Regions from separate parts of the Delftia sp. NA_296.1 genome, predicted to be linked through region 1. Evidence: riboswitches for the same ligand, from Rfam matches in the RefSeq annotation. Region 1 holds a riboswitch; the other holds the start of a gene.
The links. A riboswitch is a leader RNA that binds a small molecule or an ion and turns the genes downstream of it on or off. The one in region 1 is predicted to bind glycine.
Positions count from the first base shown of each region.

Region 2: it holds a riboswitch for glycine, as region 1 does, so the genes downstream of both, ACUTR7_RS29040 (D-amino acid dehydrogenase) here and gcvT (glycine cleavage system aminomethyltransferase GcvT) in region 1, are expected to answer to the same signal.

Region 1 covers NZ_JBQZGF010000006.1:198,993-207,612, forward strand. The annotation lists gene ACUTR7_RS16895 (DMT family transporter) at 52-543, opposite strand; gene ACUTR7_RS16900 (LysR family transcriptional regulator) at 642-1,559, shown strand; gene ACUTR7_RS16905 (fatty acid--CoA ligase) at 1,575-3,179, opposite strand; glycine riboswitch at 3,349-3,460, shown strand; glycine riboswitch at 3,476-3,594, shown strand; gene gcvT (glycine cleavage system aminomethyltransferase GcvT) at 3,654-4,787, shown strand; gene gcvH (glycine cleavage system protein GcvH) at 4,924-5,298, shown strand; gene gcvP (aminomethyl-transferring glycine dehydrogenase) at 5,370-8,261, shown strand; gene ACUTR7_RS16925 (PAS domain-containing hybrid sensor histidine kinase/response regulator) at 8,416-8,620, shown strand, end outside.
Region 2 covers NZ_JBQZGF010000020.1:5,569-14,188, forward strand. The annotation lists partial or broken gene ACUTR7_RS29035 (invasin domain 3-containing protein) at 1-2,115, opposite strand, end outside; glycine riboswitch at 2,775-2,885, shown strand; gene ACUTR7_RS29040 (D-amino acid dehydrogenase) at 2,978-4,309, shown strand; gene ACUTR7_RS29045 (FIST signal transduction protein) at 4,360-5,595, opposite strand; gene ACUTR7_RS29050 (PhaM family polyhydroxyalkanoate granule multifunctional regulatory protein) at 5,672-6,628, opposite strand; gene ACUTR7_RS29055 (copper chaperone PCu(A)C) at 6,771-7,283, opposite strand; gene ACUTR7_RS29060 (hypothetical protein) at 7,380-7,739, opposite strand; gene ACUTR7_RS29065 (glutathione S-transferase family protein) at 7,859-8,521, shown strand; gene recD (exodeoxyribonuclease V subunit alpha) at 8,540-8,620, opposite strand, start outside.

The DNA of each region.
Region 1 (8,620 bases):
CGCGGGCAAGGCCGTGGCCTTCGCCCCTGAAGCAGGGCGTGCTCGCGGCGCTTAGGGGGCCGCCGCTGCACGGGCCGTCCCGCCCTGCACCACCAGCAGCACGCCACCCAGGATCAAGGCCACGCCGGCCAGGCGCGTCGCATTGACCGGCCGTGCACCCAGGCCCATCAGGCCGAAGTGGTCCACCAGCACCGAGACCACGATCTGCCCCGCCACCACGCAAACCAGGAAGCCGCCTGCGCCCAGCCTGGGCGTGACGGCGGCCGCGCTGGCCACATAGATGGCCCCCAGTACACCGCCTATCCATAGCCACCATGGCCCCGCTGCCGCCTGGGCCATGGCCGGAGCGGGCGCGCGCAGCACCCACAGTGTAGGCACCACGACCATGACGCTCACGACCAGCGAGACCAGCGCGCCCCACAGCGGGTGGCCCAGCAGGCGGCCCACCAGGGCATTGCTGGCGGCCTGGAATGGCAGGATGGCCCCCGCCAGCAGCGCCAGGGCCACGGGAGCAAGGGCGGTGAATGTGCTTTTACCTGTCATGCAGCAAGACCTTTCTTCTTCTGTCAATCGATGCCTGCATGCTCTCGCATCCAGCACGTTGATGGAAATCGTTTGTGTGCACGGTCTATATTCATGGCATGGATGAACTGCGCCGGATCGACCTCAACCTGCTGCTGGCCCTGCACGCCCTGCTGGCCGAAAAACATGTGACGCGCGCGGCCGTGCGCCTGCACAAGAGCCAGCCGGCCATGAGCCATTCGCTGGCGCAGCTGCGCGAGCATCTGGGCGACCCGTTGCTGGTGCGGCGCGGCGGCCGCATGGCGCTGACGGCACGCGCGCAAGGCCTGGTTCAACCGCTGGCGGATGCGCTGGGCAGCCTCAACGGCTTGCTGGCACAGGCGGAGTTCGACCCGGCCCACGCACGCGGACGGCTGCGGCTGGCGCTGTCGGACTACGCATCGCGCATCGTGCTGCCGCCGCTGATGCGGCATCTGCGCCAGCACGCACCCGGGCTGGACCTGGCCATCAGCCAGTCCACGCGCGAGGTGATGCTGGCCCAGCTGGCCGATGGCGAACTGGACCTGGCCCTGGGCCCCTTCCCCGACGCACCCGACCTGCCCGAGGGCATCGAGGTGCAGGATCTGTTCCAGGAGCAGTTCGTGAGCGTGGCCGACCAGGCCGTGCTGCCGGCACGCGGCGGGCTGTCACTGCAGGACTGGCTGCAGCGCCCGCACGTCATGCTGGCCATGCGGCCCGACGCCAGCGAGGAAATCGAACGGGCGCTTGCCGCCCAAGGCCTGAGCCGCCGCGTGGTGCTGGCCCTGCCCCACTGGAGCGCGGCGCTGGAGGTGCTGGCAGGCACCGACCTCGTGCTGACCGTGGGCAGCCGCGCCATTGGCGACCTGCGCCGCCACAAAACGCTGCGCCGTTTCGCTCCGCCGCTGGAGCTGCCCCGGTTTGCCTACCAGCAGGCCTGGCATGTGCGCAAGCAGGGGGATGCCATGCATCGGTGGCTGCGCAACTCGATGGCGCAGTGCTGTACTGCGCAGAAGTAAACGCAGGCCGCAGCCTCAGGCTGCCACCACCACCCTCAGCAACTGCTTCTGTATCTTCCCGCTGGCCGTCTTGGGCAGGGCCTCGCGGAAGTGGTAGCGGCGCGGGCGCTTGTAGGCGGCCAGGCGGTCGCCGTGGACCAGGAAGGCGTCCAGCGCCTCGGCCGTGGGCGTGGCGCCAGGCTTGGCGACCACGTGGGCGGCGACGATCTGGCCCCAGCGCTCATCAGCCTCGCCGATGACGGCGACTTCGAGCACATCGGCGTGCTCGACCAGGGCGTCTTCCACTTCGCGGGGATAGACGCTCTCGGCGCCCGAATTGATCATGTAGTCGATGCGGTCACGGATCCAGAGATAGCCATCGTCGTCGATGTGGCCCAGGTCGCCCGTGTGGTACCAGCCGTGCGCCAGCGCGCGGGTGTTGGCGTCAGGGCGGTTGAGGTAGCCGGCCATCATGCAGGGGCCGCGCACCAGGATCTCGCCCACCTCGCCTGGCAGGCAGGCCTCGGCCGGATCGGTGGGGGCGTTGTCTTCGCGCAGGCGCGCCACGATGAGGTCATGGCCCATGGAGGGCAGCCCCGCCGAGCCCGCGTGCGAAAGCTGCTCGCGCGGCAGGAGGATGGACATGCAGGGCCCCATCTCGGTGGTGCCGTAGACCTGGACCAGGTCGCTGCCGACCTTGCGCGTCCATTCGCGGATCAGGTGCGGCGCCATGGAGGCGCCGCCGTACTCCACCAGCCGCAGCGCGGGCGCCTGCTCGGGCGAGGCAATGGGGTCGGCCAGCAGCATGGTGACCATGGTGGGTGCCGCGAAGAAGAAGCTCACGCGCTCTTCGCGGATCAGGCGCCAGGCCTCGGCCACGTCGAAGCGGCGCAGCAGCACCTGGGTGGCCCCGGCCTGCAGGCGCGGCAAAAAGCTGGTGTGCAGCTCGGCCGTGTGATTGAGCGGCGCCATGGCCAGGCCCACGTCGTCGCGCGTGAACTGCATGGTCTGGTGCATGAGGGCGTTGTGCGCCAGCTTGCTGCGGTGCGTATGCAGCACGCCCTTGGGCCGGCCCGTGGTGCCGCTGGTGTACATGAGGATGCAGGGGTCGCTCTCGCGCACATGGGCCTGGGGCGGCGCGCTGCTGCGGCCCCTGGCCAGGGCGGACAGGCGCTGCGTGGCCCAGATCGGCAGCGGGTCGGCCGGGGCATCGTCGGCAAAGATCCAGTGCTCGATGCCCGTGCCAGTGCCGCCGCCTTCGGCCTTGAGCAGGGCCTGGGCGCGTGCGGCCACCTCGCCGCCCTCGTGCTCGAACACCAGGGCGCGCGCTGCGCCGTCCTTGAGGATGAAGGCCAGCTCCTGCGCCGCCAGCCGGTAGTTGATGGGGTTGAAGATGGCGCCCAGGCGCGCGGCCGCCAGCATGGTGAAGACAAAGGACGGCGTGTTGTAGAGAAAGGCCGCGACCACGTCGCCATGGCCTATGCCCAGTTCGGCCAGGCCGTGGGCGTGGCGGTTGACTTCGGCATCGAGCTGGGCGTAGGTCCAGGCGCGGCGCTCGCCGCCCTCCCACGCGACCAGGGCTTCCTTGTTCGGCAGGTAACGTGCCGGCCAGGCCAATGTGTCTCCCAGCGTCTGCTGCATGTGCGCTTCTTCCTTCTCGCTCACGAGATTTCATATATCGATGCATCTCAATGTAGGAGATTTTTTAGACAGTTATGCAATTTGCAAATGCATCCATGCAGGCAAGCGCATGGAACGGCAGTCGGCCCGCGGAAATCCCGAAGCCGCGCGGACGCTGGCCGCAGCTAGAATGCGCCGGTCAGGAGAGAGTGCCCGCCCGGCCGCAATGGTCACAGGCAGCGGCACCGCCGAAGGCGCAGGGTTCGCCCCGAACGCTCAGGCAAAAGGACTGGCACCGCCTGCCGCCACGGCCGCAGGCGTTCCTAGCTGGAGAGAGATGCAGGGCACGGCGGTGTGCCCCATCCACCGAAGGAGCAAGCCCCACGCATGGAAGGTGCGGGTGAATCTCTCAGGTAAAGCGGACAGCAGGGCAGGACATCCCGGGATTCCGGGATGGCGTTGTGCCTTGCCCCTTGCCGAAAAGAGAGTCCCTCCTTGACCGCCGCCTCCACCACCGATCTGCTCAAGACCCCGCTGTTCGACCTGCACCAGGAACTGGGCGCGCGCATGGTGCCGTTTGCCGGCTACTCCATGCCCGTGCAATACCCGCAGGGGCTGATGGCCGAGCATCTGCACACGCGTGAGGCGGCAGGCCTGTTCGATGTCTCGCACATGGGCCAGATCAGCCTGCGCGGCCCGGATGCCGGCGCGGCGCTGGAATCGCTGCTGCCCATGGACGTGCTGGGCCTGGGCGAACACCGCCAGCGCTACGGCCTGCTGCTCAACGACGCGGGCGGCATCCTGGACGACCTGATGTTCGTGCGCCGCGAGGACGACCTGTTCCTGATCGTCAACGGCGCCTGCAAGCACGAAGACCTGGCGCACATCCAGGCCCGCATCGGCCAGCGCTGTGAAATCGAGCCCCAGTTCGACCGGGGCCTGCTGGCGCTGCAGGGCCCGCAGGCAGCAGCCGCCATGGAGCGCCTGCTGCCCGACACGGCCGGGCTGGTGTTCATGACGGGCGGCTACTTCGATTGGGAAGGCGCCGAGCTGTACATCACGCGCAGCGGCTATACCGGCGAGGACGGCTTCGAGATCTCCTTGCCCGCCAGCCACGCCGAGGCCTTTGCCTGTGCCCTGCTGGCCCAGCCCGAAGTCAGGCCCGTGGGCCTGGGCGCGCGCAATTCGCTGCGCCTGGAAGCCGGCCTGTGCCTGTACGGCAACGATCTGGACACGACCACCACCCCGACCGAGGCCGCCCTGAACTGGGCCGTGCAGAAGGTCCGCCGCATCGGTGGCGAGCGCGAAGGCGGCTTTCCCGGCGCGGCCACCGTGCTGGCCCAGCTGCAGTCGCCCGAGCTGCTCACGCGCAAGCGCGTGGGCCTGGTGGCCCTGGAGCGCGTACCCGTGCGCGAAGGCACGGAGCTGCTGGATGCCAGCGGCCGCAAGGTCGGCCAGGTCACCAGCGGCCTGCTGTCGCCCACGCTGAACCAGCCCGTGGCACTGGCCTATGTGGAGCCGGGCAGCGCCGCGATCGGCACCACGCTGCAGGCCATGGTGCGCGGCAAGGCCGTGCCCATGCAGGTGCAGGCCACGCCCTTCGTGGCGCCCCGCTATCACCGCGGTTGAGGACAGCCTGCGCGCTTGGCGTGGATCGAGTTCAGCGGATTCGTTTTTCCTGCCATCGCATGCCGCTACAGTGCGCACTGACCTTTCTCAAACCGCCTTTCACAGGTTTCTTTTTCAGTTTCTATCGGAGCAAGCCATGAGCATCCAGTATTCCAAGGACCACGAATGGATCAACGCCGCCAACCCTGACGCGGCCATCGTCGGCATCACCCTCCACGCGCAGGATGCGCTGGGCGACGTGGTGTTCGTCGATCTGCCCGCCGTGGGCACCAGCTTCAACCAGGGCGATGTGGCCGGCGTGGTCGAGTCCGTCAAGGCCGCCGCCGATGTCTACATGCCCGTCAGCGGCGAGATCGTCGAAGTCAACGAAGCCCTGCGCGACGACCCCTCCCTGGCCAACAGCGACCCGCTGGGCGAAGGCTGGTTCTTCAAGGTCAAGCTCAGCGACGCAGGCCAGCTGGCCGCGCTGCTCGACGAAGCTGCCTACACGGCCTTCGCACAGAGCAACTGACGCCACTTTCCGGCCAGGACGGGCGCCAGGGCCCGCCCTGGCGCTTTTCAGCTTTTGAGACAGGTCCCTCCATGCTGATGTCCTCCACCCAGCCCCTTGCCGCCCTCGAGAACGCCACCGAATTCGTGGCCCGCCATATCGGCATTGCGCCCGAAGACGAGGCCCACATGCTCAGCGCCATTGGCGCGGCATCGCGCGATGCGCTGATCGACGCCATCGTCCCGCCCTCCATCCGGCGCCACCAGCCCATGGCGCTGCCGCCAGCGGCCACCGAGGCCCAGGCGTTGGCCGAACTCAAGACACTTGCCGGCCGCAACCAGCTGCTCAAAAGTTTCATCGGCCAGGGCTACTACGGCACGCACACGCCCGGCGTCATCCTGCGCAACATTCTCGAGAACCCCGCCTGGTACACGGCCTACACGCCCTACCAGGCCGAGATCTCGCAAGGCCGCATGGAGGCCCTGGTCAACTTCCAGACCATGGTCTGCGACCTGACGGCCATGCCGATTGCCAACGCCTCCATGCTGGACGAGGCCACGGCGGCCGCCGAGGCCATGACGCTGGCCAAGCGCTCCGTCAAGAACAAGAGCAACCGTTTCGTGGTGGCGGGCGATGCCCACCCCCAGACCATCGAGGTCATCCAGACGCGCGCCGCGCCGCTGGGCATCGAGGTGCTGCTGGCCAACTCGCTGGAGGAATGGAACCAGCTGATGGAGGGCGACTACTTCGCCGTGCTGGCCCAGTACCCCGCCACCAGCGGCCGCATCGACGATCTGCGTGCCGACGTGGACAAGGCCCATGCAAAGCAGGCCGCCTTCATCGTGGCCACCGACCTGCTGGCGCTGACCCTGATCACGCCGCCCGGCGAATGGGGTGCCGACATCGTGGTGGGCACCACCCAGCGCTTTGGCATGCCCATGGGCGCGGGCGGCCCGCATGCCGCCTTCATGGCCTGCCGCGACGAGTTCAAGCGCTCCCTGCCCGGCCGCCTGGTCGGCGTGAGCGTGGACGTGCACGGCAAGCCCGCCTACCGCCTGGCACTGCAGACGCGCGAGCAGCACATCCGCCGCGAGAAGGCCACCTCCAACATCTGCACGGCCCAGGTGCTGCCCGCCGTCGTGGCCAGCATGTACGCCGTCTACCACGGCCCCGAGGGCCTGGAGCGCATCGCCCGCCGCGTGGCCTCGTACACGGCCATCCTGGCGCGCGGCCTGGCCGAGCTGGGCGCGCCGCTGCGCGAGGTGCCCAGCTTCGACACGCTGAGCCTGCACACGGGTGCGGCCACCCAGGCCATCGTGGAGCGTGCGGTGTCCATGGGCGCCAACCTGCGCGTGTATTTCAAGGAATACCTGTGCATCTCGCTGGACGAGACCACCACGCGCGCCGATGTCGAGCTGCTGTGGAAGATCTTCGCCCGGGACGGCCAGGCCCTGCCCAGCTTCGCCGCCTTCGAAAAGGGCGTGGAGCCGCTGATCCCTGACAGCCTGCGCCGCAGCAGCGACTTCCTCACGCACCCGGTGTTCAACACCCACCGCTCCGAGACCGCCATGCTGCGCTACATCCGCCAGCTGTCGGACAAGGACCTGGCGCTGGACCGCAGCATGATCCCGCTGGGCTCCTGCACCATGAAGCTCAACGCCACCAGCGAGATGATTCCCATCACCTGGCCCGAGTTCGCCCAGGTGCACCCCTTTGCCCCGGCCGACCAGCAGCAAGGCTATGCGGAACTGGACAAGCAGCTGCGCGACTGGCTGTGCCAGGCCACGGGCTACGCCGGCATCAGCCTGCAGCCCAATGCCGGCAGCCAGGGCGAGTACGCGGGCCTGCTGGCCATCAAGGGCTGGCATGCGAGCCGGGGCCAGTCGCACCGCAACGTCTGCCTGATTCCCAGCAGCGCCCACGGCACCAACCCCGCCAGCGCGCAGATGGTGGGCATGCAGGTGGTGGTCACCGCCTGCGACGCCAACGGCAACGTCGACATGGCGGACCTGGCGGCCAAGTGCGAGCAGCACAGTGCCAACCTGGCCTGCATCATGATCACCTACCCCAGCACGCACGGCGTGTTCGAGACCCAGGTCAAGGAGCTGTGCAAGCTGGTGCATGACCACGGCGGGCGCGTCTACGTGGACGGCGCCAACATGAACGCCCTGGTGGGCCTGGCCGCGCCGGGCAGCTTCGGCGGCGATGTCAGCCATCTGAACCTGCACAAGACCTTCTGCATTCCGCACGGCGGCGGCGGCCCGGGCGTGGGCCCCGTCTGCGTGGTCGAGGACCTCGTCCCCTTCCTGCCCGGCCATGCCACGGCGGGCCTTGCGGGCGGCACGGGTGCCATCAGCGCCGCACCGCTGGGCAATGCGGCCGTGCTGCCCATCAGCTGGATGTACATCCGCATGATGGGTGCCCAGGGCCTGACCCTGGCCACCGAGACCGCCATCCTCAGCGCCAACTACATCAGCGCCCGGCTGCGCGACCACTACCCCACGCTGTACGCGGGCGAGCACGGCCATGTGGCGCACGAGTGCATCCTGGACCTGCGCCAGTTCAAGGAAAGCACGGGCATCATGGCCGAGGACGTGGCCAAGCGGCTGATCGACTACGGCTTCCATGCGCCCACGCTGTCCTTCCCCGTGCCCAACACGCTGATGGTGGAGCCCACCGAAAGCGAAAGCCTGTACGAGCTGGACCGCTTCGTGGACGCGATGATCGCCATCCGCGAGGAAATCCGCGCCATCGAGCAGGGCCGCCTGCCCCAGGACGACAACCCGCTCAAGAACGCGCCGCACACGGCCGAGACGCTGCTGGCCTCGGAATGGGCCCACCCCTATAGCCGCGAGGCCGCTGCCTACCCGGTGGCTGCCCTGCGCCAGTCCAAGTACTGGTGCCCGGTGGGCCGCGTGGACAACGTCTACGGCGACCGCAACCTGTACTGCAGCTGCATCCCCGTGGACGCTTACCTGAGCTGAAGCACCTGCCACCGAAAGGGGCGCTTGTGGCGCCCCGCCTGGCGCGCGTACACTGCGGCCCTGCCCGCGCCGGGCTCCGGTAATCTGCCGGACGCCGGGCGCGGGCCACCAGGATTTGTGCGGCATGTGCCGCTTTCCCCAGCGCCAGCCCGCGATGAGCAGCCCAGACCATTCCGATCCGCCTCGCGACGACGAGCACCTGCCCCTGCATGCGCTGCTGGCGCCCGGCGCCGACCTGCCCCCCGTCGAACGCTTCCCCCTCTTCCAGCCCGAAGACGACCCGCTGCAGGCCCTGGTGGCCGAGCTGCGCAACTACCAGCGCGAACTGGAAATCCAGAACCGCGTGCTGGACTACAGCC
Region 2 (8,620 bases), on a different contig from region 1:
GGCATTGATTGGAGACGCGCACTTTCCGCTGGAGTTGGTCGTGCAGCTGACTGCGGCGGAGCCGCCATTGAACGTGACACCTGCAGGCGGCGCTGCGAAGGTGACGGTGTCACTGCCCCCTGTCCAGGCATTGCCTTGGCCGTCAACAATGTAGACCTCCAGCAAGTCGCTGCTGCCGACAGGTTGATTGTTGGTCGTCGCCAGAACGCCGGATTTCAGGGCACAGGGAAAACCGGTGACGCTTGCCGCCGTTGAAAGCTGCGAGGTCTGGGCTCCGCCGGAATTGCTGTCCGTCACTGTGACTCGCACCTGGCCGCTGAGATACGAAGGAACGGTCAGCGTTCCCGAGGCTCCGGCCATGGTTTCGGAGCCCAGATAGACCTGCGCATCGTTGACGCCCGCGCCGGTCGGCGACCAAAAGGCTTCCACCGTATACGGTGCCGGCTCGCTCGCATTGGCATTTGCCGTGATATTGAATGTCCAGGTGCAGGCGGCGGTGTCACTGGCGCCGACGCCAAGGGTGGGAGTCCATCCGGTTTGTCCATTGCCCGTCGTCAGCAAACTGATGCCTGAGTTTGCAGCCACAGGCACGGAAAACAGCGTGTTCTGAGAAATCTTGAAGAAATCACGCGTAGTGATACGAATGGCACTTCTCGACTGGCTTGTCATCTTGTTGTTGCCAATCAATCCTGGTGCCGTACCCGTACCACCGATATTCACCCCGTCCCCGCCGCCAGTGAAGTTGTTATCGGTCACCGTCACTACCTGCGTCGTGCCTGAGGCTGCCGTATTCACCGTTGGTGCCGACACATGCGTTGGCGATGACCCGGTATAGGCGGCGATAGGCAGCGAGAAGGTATTACCCGTCACGGCCAGACCAATTCCATTGGCCAGGCTGATCGTTCCATCAACCGACACCACGGCCCTGGGCGCATTTCCACCAGTCGGGCTCAGTGCGATATTCGAATTTTTGATCGTCAATCCGTTGACGGTCATGTTCGACATGACCTGGAAAAACTGCTCGAGCTGCATTCCCCCGATAGGATTGGGCAGATTCGTTACAGTGAAATTATCGACAACAATGTTGGAAACCGTGCCTGTACCGTTGCTTGCGGCAACGGAAATGGCCGAGCCCTTGTTATTGCCGTAATTTCCATTCCATATCGCGGAATTGATCGTGCTATTGGTAAAGAATACGTTTTGTGCGCCTTGATGAATCTCCGCGTACAGCTCGCAGTTGAACGGCGTCCCCTCTCCCGCAGGGGTTGGCGCCACATTCACCAGGCCGACGCGATCAATGGTGACATTGTTCGCCGGGGAGCCAACGACGAATACCGCTTCGCCACAGGTCATGTTGGGCGAATTGGTGAGCGTGATGTTCTTCCCACCAAGATAAAAAGTTTCCCAGGCGGAGTCCGCCCAGTTCTGGACTTGTATGACTCCCCCGAAATCGATGGTCAATGAGCCCGTGCCGGCTGGCACGGTGCCTTTGAGCCAGTACCAGGCACCACCGGCACCAGTGGTGGTGCCCGTATCGCCGCCGCTGATCATCTGGGTTTGACCACAGGCATTGGTGGCTCCCGTCACGGCGCCGGACTGGGCTCCGCTGACGAATGTGTTGGCACAGCGCACGTAAACCGTCTGATTGTCGACATACGGATGGAGGTTTCCCGCCGCATCCTTGGATGTCCCGCTCTGTATGGTTCGTACCGACGTAGACAGTGTCGGCGCAAAGACGATGGAAACATCGGCACTCGGATCCAGCGTTTGTAGCGTGTAGTTGGCTGCCTGAATGGCCGCTCGCAGCGTACATGCGCCAGCAAAGGTACCCCCCAGCGTGCTGACACAGGTGGTTGGTGTCGTTGCATTGGCATTTGGAGCGTCGCTGTTGTCGGTGACCGTGAAAACGATGGTCGCCGCGAGTGCCGTGGATGAAATACCGGCGCACGAAAGCAGCAGCAACGAGAACAAGTACCTCGCTGCACGCCATTTTCGTAAAAACACCGAACTAGGCAGGCGATCAAGAACGCGCATGATATTCCCCATTTTTTCAAGGAAATCAGACAGGAAAATATTTTCCCCAATGGCAATGGCCATCAGTTGTACCCAGCGCATTTGCATCGCCGCACCTCGGATAGTTCTATTTGAGTCAAGAACTCACAACTCACCTTGCAACCGGTGACATTGGAAGTAACAGGGTTTCGCGCAGATCCTGCGCGTCAATCAAAAAAGGTGGATTTCCATCAGCGCTTGCGCACTGCTCCATTGCCCATTGAGCCGGGCACAACTTCAGCCGGGTTTGCGATGCAAATCATTTTTTTCCTCCCTCAACGAACCATATTCACCGTGCTTGTATTTTTTCCAGTGGCGGGCCAGTTTCCATAGACCTTCACCTGTGCAACGGTAAGTCGCCTATCCGACAGATATACAACCCATGGTTACCCCATGGAGGTTCAATCGATCAGAACATGCGCTGTCAAACCACCACACATACCGATAGGCTAAATCATGTTTTTTTCTATTTCAATAGTTTTTTTACATGAAATCGAAGGCTCGTGCCAGCGCTACGAGGGAGGCGCTTGAGCGATATAGGGAATACCCTGAATCGGCCACACCACATACAGGTAGTAACTGGTGGTATCCCCAGTACGACTGGAACCGGCTGCGCAAGCCACATAGAATCGCCCCTGCAGGAGAGCAGGCGGGCACCACGGTGCCGAGCCTCACCGAAGGCGCAAACTCCCATACACGCTCAGGTTCCGTACTGCAAACACAACATGCCGTCTGGAGAGCCGCCGCACGCAATATGCGGCGCACCGAAGGAGCAAGCCCCGTTCCCATGGACGGCGGTGAATCTCTCAGGTACCAAGGACAGGGGGAGCGGCAGCTGCGTCACGACGGACGCCGGCTGCTTGCTATTGAATCCATAGCTACCAGCTTCCGCGTGACCGGCACATGCCTTTGAAAGGGCATTGTCATGCGCGTCATCGTTCTCGGAGCCGGCCTGATCGGCACCGCCTCGGCCTACTATCTGCAATCTCTCGGTCATGAAGTGACCGTCATCGACCGCCAGGCTGCGCCCGGCGCCGAAACCAGCTTTGCCAACGGCGGGCAGATCTCGGTCAGCCATGCCGAACCCTGGGCCAACCCCGGCGCACCGCTGAAGTTGCTGGGCTGGCTGGGCCGGCAGGACGCCCCCCTGCTGTTCCGCCTGCGCGCCGACATGCGCCAGTGGCTCTGGGGTCTGTCCTTCCTGCGCAACTGCACGCCCGCGCGCACGCGCCACAACATCCAGCAGATCGTTCGCCTGGGCACCTACAGCCGCGAGGCCCTGCAGCAGCTGCGGTCGGACACCGGCATCCAGTACGAGCAGCGCATGCAGGGCATCCTGCACTTCTACACGAACGCCCGCGAGTTCGAGGGTGCGCTCAAGCCCACCGAGCAGATGCAGGCCCTGGGCTGCGACCGCCGCCTGATCGACGCCGACGAAGCCGTGCGCCTGGAGCCGGCCCTGGCCCATGTGCGCGGGCAGATAGCGGGCGCCACCTATACGGCCGAGGATGAATCGGGCGACGCCAACCTCTTCACCCGCGAGCTGGCACGCATTGCCACCACCACGGGCGTGCAGTTCCGCCACGGCCACCACGTCATGGCGCTGCGCACCACGGGTGCGGGCGCCAGCCGCCATATCGACCACGTGGAGGTGACCAATGCCGATGGCCGCTACGAACGCATCCAGGGCGACGCCTATGTGCTGGCCATGGGCTCGTTCAGCCCGCTGCTGGCCCAGCCGCTGGGGCTGCACCTGCCCATCTACCCGGCCAAGGGCTACTCCGTGACCCTGCCGGTGCTGGACCCCGCCAAGGCCTACCAGGTCAGCCTCACGGACGATGAGTTCAAGCTGGTGTTCTCGCGCTACACCGGCGCGCGGGGCGACCGCCTGCGCATTGCCGGCACGGCCGAGTTCAACGGCTACGACCGCAACCTGGACCCCGTGCGCTGCGAGGCCATCGTGCGGCGCGTGCAGCAGCTGTTCCCCGGCGCCGGCGATACCGGGCGCGCCCAGTTCTGGAGCGGCCTGCGCCCCGCCACGCCCAGCAATGTGCCGCTGATCGGGCGCTCGCCCATCGCCAACCTGTTCCTGAACACCGGCCACGGCACGCTGGGCTGGACCCATGCCTGCGGCTCCGGCATGGCGCTGGCCGACCTGGTCAGCGGCAGGCAGCCGGCCGTGGATTTCGATTTTCTGGGGGCCGCAGCCATGGACCCGGATCGCAGCGCAGGCACGGTGCGCCCGCGCGCGGTCTGAGGTGCAGACGGTGTGTACCGTGTGTACGGCGTGTACGGCGTGTACGGCGCCTAGGCAGTGAACACCGTCAACACCCCGGCGAAGCGGTGCAGGCGGGCGTCCATGATCTCGGCTTCGGCGACGAAGCCGATCAATGGCACATCGCCCAGTGCGTGGCGCAGGGTGCGCAGTTCGGCATCGGGGCCGCCGAACAGGCCGCCGCCGCGGCCCCGGCAACTGATGTAGATGGCGCCACGGATGCGGGGCTGTGCCTCGCCTTCGGGCGCCGCCTCCTCGGGCTCCGCCGCATCGCGCAGCGCAGCGCCCAGTTGCAGCAGTTCCTGGCGCGCGACCTGGGCCTGGCGGCGGCAGAAGATCACCGAATGCCCGGCCTCCACGGCCGATGACAGGGCCACGCCCTGGCGCAGCGGGTCCAGCCCGACCAGGGTCAGCACCTGGGCCTCTTCGGTGAGCACGCCGTGGGCCATGCCCCGGCCCGGCGGCGCAATGGCCGCCAGCGTGCTGCGCACCGTGGTCAGCGCGGGCTGCCAGTCGCTGCCTTCCAGCTCCACGCCCAGCAGTTGCAGCAGGCACTGCAAGGCCGGATCGCCATTGAGCCCGGTGACCAGGGCGCCGCGCGCCTCGGTGATCTCCAGGCCCTCGCCCAGCGGCACGCAGCCCTGGGCCATGCCCGTGATGCAGGGCACGCCCGCACCGAAGGCCACGCCCGAGAAGCCTCCGCTGAAAATGCCGCGCGCATCCGCATGCTGCGCATGCAGGTCCTCGGTGCGGCAGGCGATCTGCACGCCCTCCACGCCATCGTCCCCGTCATCGCCCACGCCGCCGAACAGCAGGCCGGACTCGGTGCGCTCGGACAGCTCGTACAGCAACTCGGCCAGCTCGGGCTGGCCGCCTCCGGCATGGACCAGGGCCGAATGGGCCGTGAACCCGGCCTCGCCGCCCGGCGCATGCAACGGCGCCAGGCCCGAATACAGGCGGTAGTGCGCCGCCGGCACATCGAGCAGCATCACCGCGAGCGCGGAACCGGACAGGTATTCATGGGACATGGCCAGCACGCCACCGGCCGAGCAGCCAGCCCAGTCCGCCACATGGGGCAAGGCCCTGGCCAGATGCTGCAGCAACGGTCTTGCATGGGCGGCATGCGCGTGGGACAGGTACACCAGGCCCAGTCGGGGCCGCTGCGCGTGGCCCGGATCGGCCATCTGCGAGCGCAGTTGCAGCAGCACCGCATCGGCCGCGGCGCGCCAGTCGGAATGGCTGGCATGGCCTACAGGAAACAACGACATTCCAACCTTCTTTCTAGCCCTGCCAGCGCCCGGCTTGCGGAGGGCTCTAGACCATCCATGGGAGCCGCCGTGCCGCTCAGCGCGGTGGCCGGCTCTTGGCCGGCGACTTGCCTGCGGCCGGTGCCTTGGCTGTTGTCTTTGCGGTGGTCTTTGCCGCCGTCTTCCTGGCCGCTGCCTTGGCTGGCGCTTTGGCTGGAGCTTTGGCTGGCGCTTTCGCAGCCGCCTTGGCGGCTCCGGCCGGGGCCTTGGCCGCCGGTGCAGCCGCCTTGCCTGCCTGCGCGGCGAAGGCGCCAGCCTGGGCCGTCATGCGGTCCATGGCGGCCTTGGCGATGTCGCCGGCCATGCCGGTGGCGCGCTGTGCGGCAGCCACGGCCTCGGGGGCCATGGGCTCGGCCATGGCCTTGGCGGCGATCTGCTGGAATTGCTGGGTCAGTGCGCCCCACCATTGCATGGCCTGGCCCATGGCGGCGGCCTGGGCCGGCTCGTCCTTGGGCGCAGAAGCCTCGGGGCCGGAGGCCTTGCTGCCGGCATCCGCGGATGCAGCGGCCGCAGCAGCTGCAGGCGGCTCGGCAGGGGGCTGCGCGGGCGCGGCCTGCGGCTTTTCCTGCTTGCCGGCCTTGCCGGCGGAGGACATGGGCCAGTCCGAGTGGTCGGACTGCCCCGCGCTGGCGGCGCCCTTGCCCGCAGTGGCTGCAGCAGCGGTGGCGGCCGCAGCGGCGGGGAACTGGAAGGCCTGCGCCAGTTCGCCCATGCTGACGTTCATGCCCTGCAGGGTGGACAGCGTCATGCGCTGCACTTCCAGGGCCTGGATGGTGGCGGCCAGCGCCTTGCCATTTTGGTCCAGCCAGAACTGCACGGCCTTGAGTTCGGTGATGCGCTTGTCCACCTCCTCGATGCTCACCGTGGGCGCCACCCATTCGGGCAGGCGCCCCAGGGGCCGGGCCGTGGCCGATCCCGCGCTCTGGGCCAGGCCCTGCAGGAAGTCGAAACCGGGGATGAACTTGCCGAAACCGAAGGAGGACGCGTCACTCATGGCAGCACTCGCTAGGACTGGGTTGGAAGAGCATGCCGGCGAAGGATGCCGGCCATGCTCCCAGCTTAACCCAGGCACACGCCAAGTCCACGGCAAGTCATGCGCATGCGGCTGCGCACAAACCCGGTGCAATGGCGCTGGCTCAGTGCGAATGGCCTACGTGGCCGCCGCCGTGGCCCGCTGCCGGGGCAGCCGCCGCGCCGGGCGCCATGGCGCGCACGGGGACCTGCAGGCTCAGGCGCGAGGTTTCGCCCTTGGCATCCTTGAACACCAGGGTGATGGGCACCTGGCTGTCCTTGAGCAGCGGGCTCTTGAGCTGCTGCAGCATGACGTGGTAGCCGCCGGGCTTCAGGTCCACGGCCACGCCCTTGGGCAGGTCCAGGCCGTCGATGGCGCGCATGCGCATCACATCGCCTTCCATCTTCATTTCATGCACCTCGGCCACGCCAGCGGCGGGCGACTCCACGCCCACCAGGCGCAGCGGCTCCTCGGCCGTCAGGCGCATGAAGGCGCCCGTGGCCTGCTGGCCCGGCACGCTGGCACGCGCCCAGGCGGCGTCGGCCTTGACGTGGGCGGCATCGGCATGGGCATGGGCCAGGCCCATGGACAGGGAGGCGGCGATCAGGAAAGGGGTGGTCCATTGACGCAGTGTCATCACGGTTTCTCCAGAAAATTCAATACGTTGCTGCACGGTCTGTGTGCCTTGCAAAAACAAAAGCCAAGCGAAAGAGGCAGGGATTGAAATGGGGAGTCACCGGGGCGGGGCGCGGGCCTGCGGCAAGGCCGGCATGGCCACGCTGTGGACGGAGGCCGGGTGCGCCCGTGGCTGCGCATCTGCCATCAGCGGTGCCGGGGCCGCACTGCACCGGGCGGGCGGCGGCGCCAGCGGGGGCAGGCACAGCGGGCAGTCGATGCCGTGGCTGCCGGCAAGGGCATTGTCCTGACCGGCCGGCGATGGCACCCAGACCGATTCGCCAGCGGCCGAGCACAGGCGCTCCCAGCCCGAGGCACGCGCCAGCGGCGCAAACGCCGATGCCAGCGCCACGCACAGCCACAGCCCCAGCACCCAGCGGGCGCAGGCAGCCAAGGTGGAGGGCAGGCGAAGCGGCATGGCGCCATTCTAGGGGTCTGCCCCAGTCGTCATCTCCGGGACCGCGCCATGCCCTGCCCGCCCCTACCATCACAGGCGCGCACCCTCGCCTTCACCACAAACAACCCAAGGAGACACCCATGCTCACCCTGTGCGGATTCGCGGCCAGCAACTACTACAACAAGGTCAAGCTGGCCCTGCTGGAAAAGCAGCTGCCCTTCAACGAGGAACTGGACTGGCTGGGCGAGACCGACATGGCACTGTCGCCGCTGGGCAAGGTGCCGTACCTGCGCATCGACGACGGCCGGGGCCTGTGCGAGTCGGCCGCCATGGTCGAGTACGTGGAGACGCTGTCGCCCTCGCCGGCCCTGCTGCCGACCGACGCCTTCGAGGCCGCCAAGGTGCGCGAGCTGTGCGTGTACCTGGACCTGCACCTGGAGCTGGTGGCGCGCATCCTCTACCCGCAGGCCTTCTTCGGCGGCCAGGTCAGCGACTCCACCCGGGAACGCACGCTGGCCCAGCTCGACAAGAACGTGGCGGCCTTCGCCAAGCTCGCGCGTTTCTCACCCTTTGTGGCGGGCGACAGCTTCACGCTGGCCGACTGCTGCGCCATCGTCCACCTGCCCCTGGTCAGCGCGGCCAGCAAGATCGTTGGCGGGCGCGACGTGCTGGCCGACCTGCCCGTGCGCGAGTACCTGGCGCGCATGGCCGAGCGGCCCACGGTGCAGCAGGTCAATGCCGACCGCAAGACCAATACGGCGCTGATGATGTCCCGCTACGCCAGCGACAAGACTCCGGCCTGAGCCGCCGCCCTGCCCGCCTCAGTCCTGCAGCCAGCGCAGCAGCCCGCTGGCGCGCTGCGTGGGGCTGCCAACGGCCGAGGCCAGCAGGCCCGGCACCTC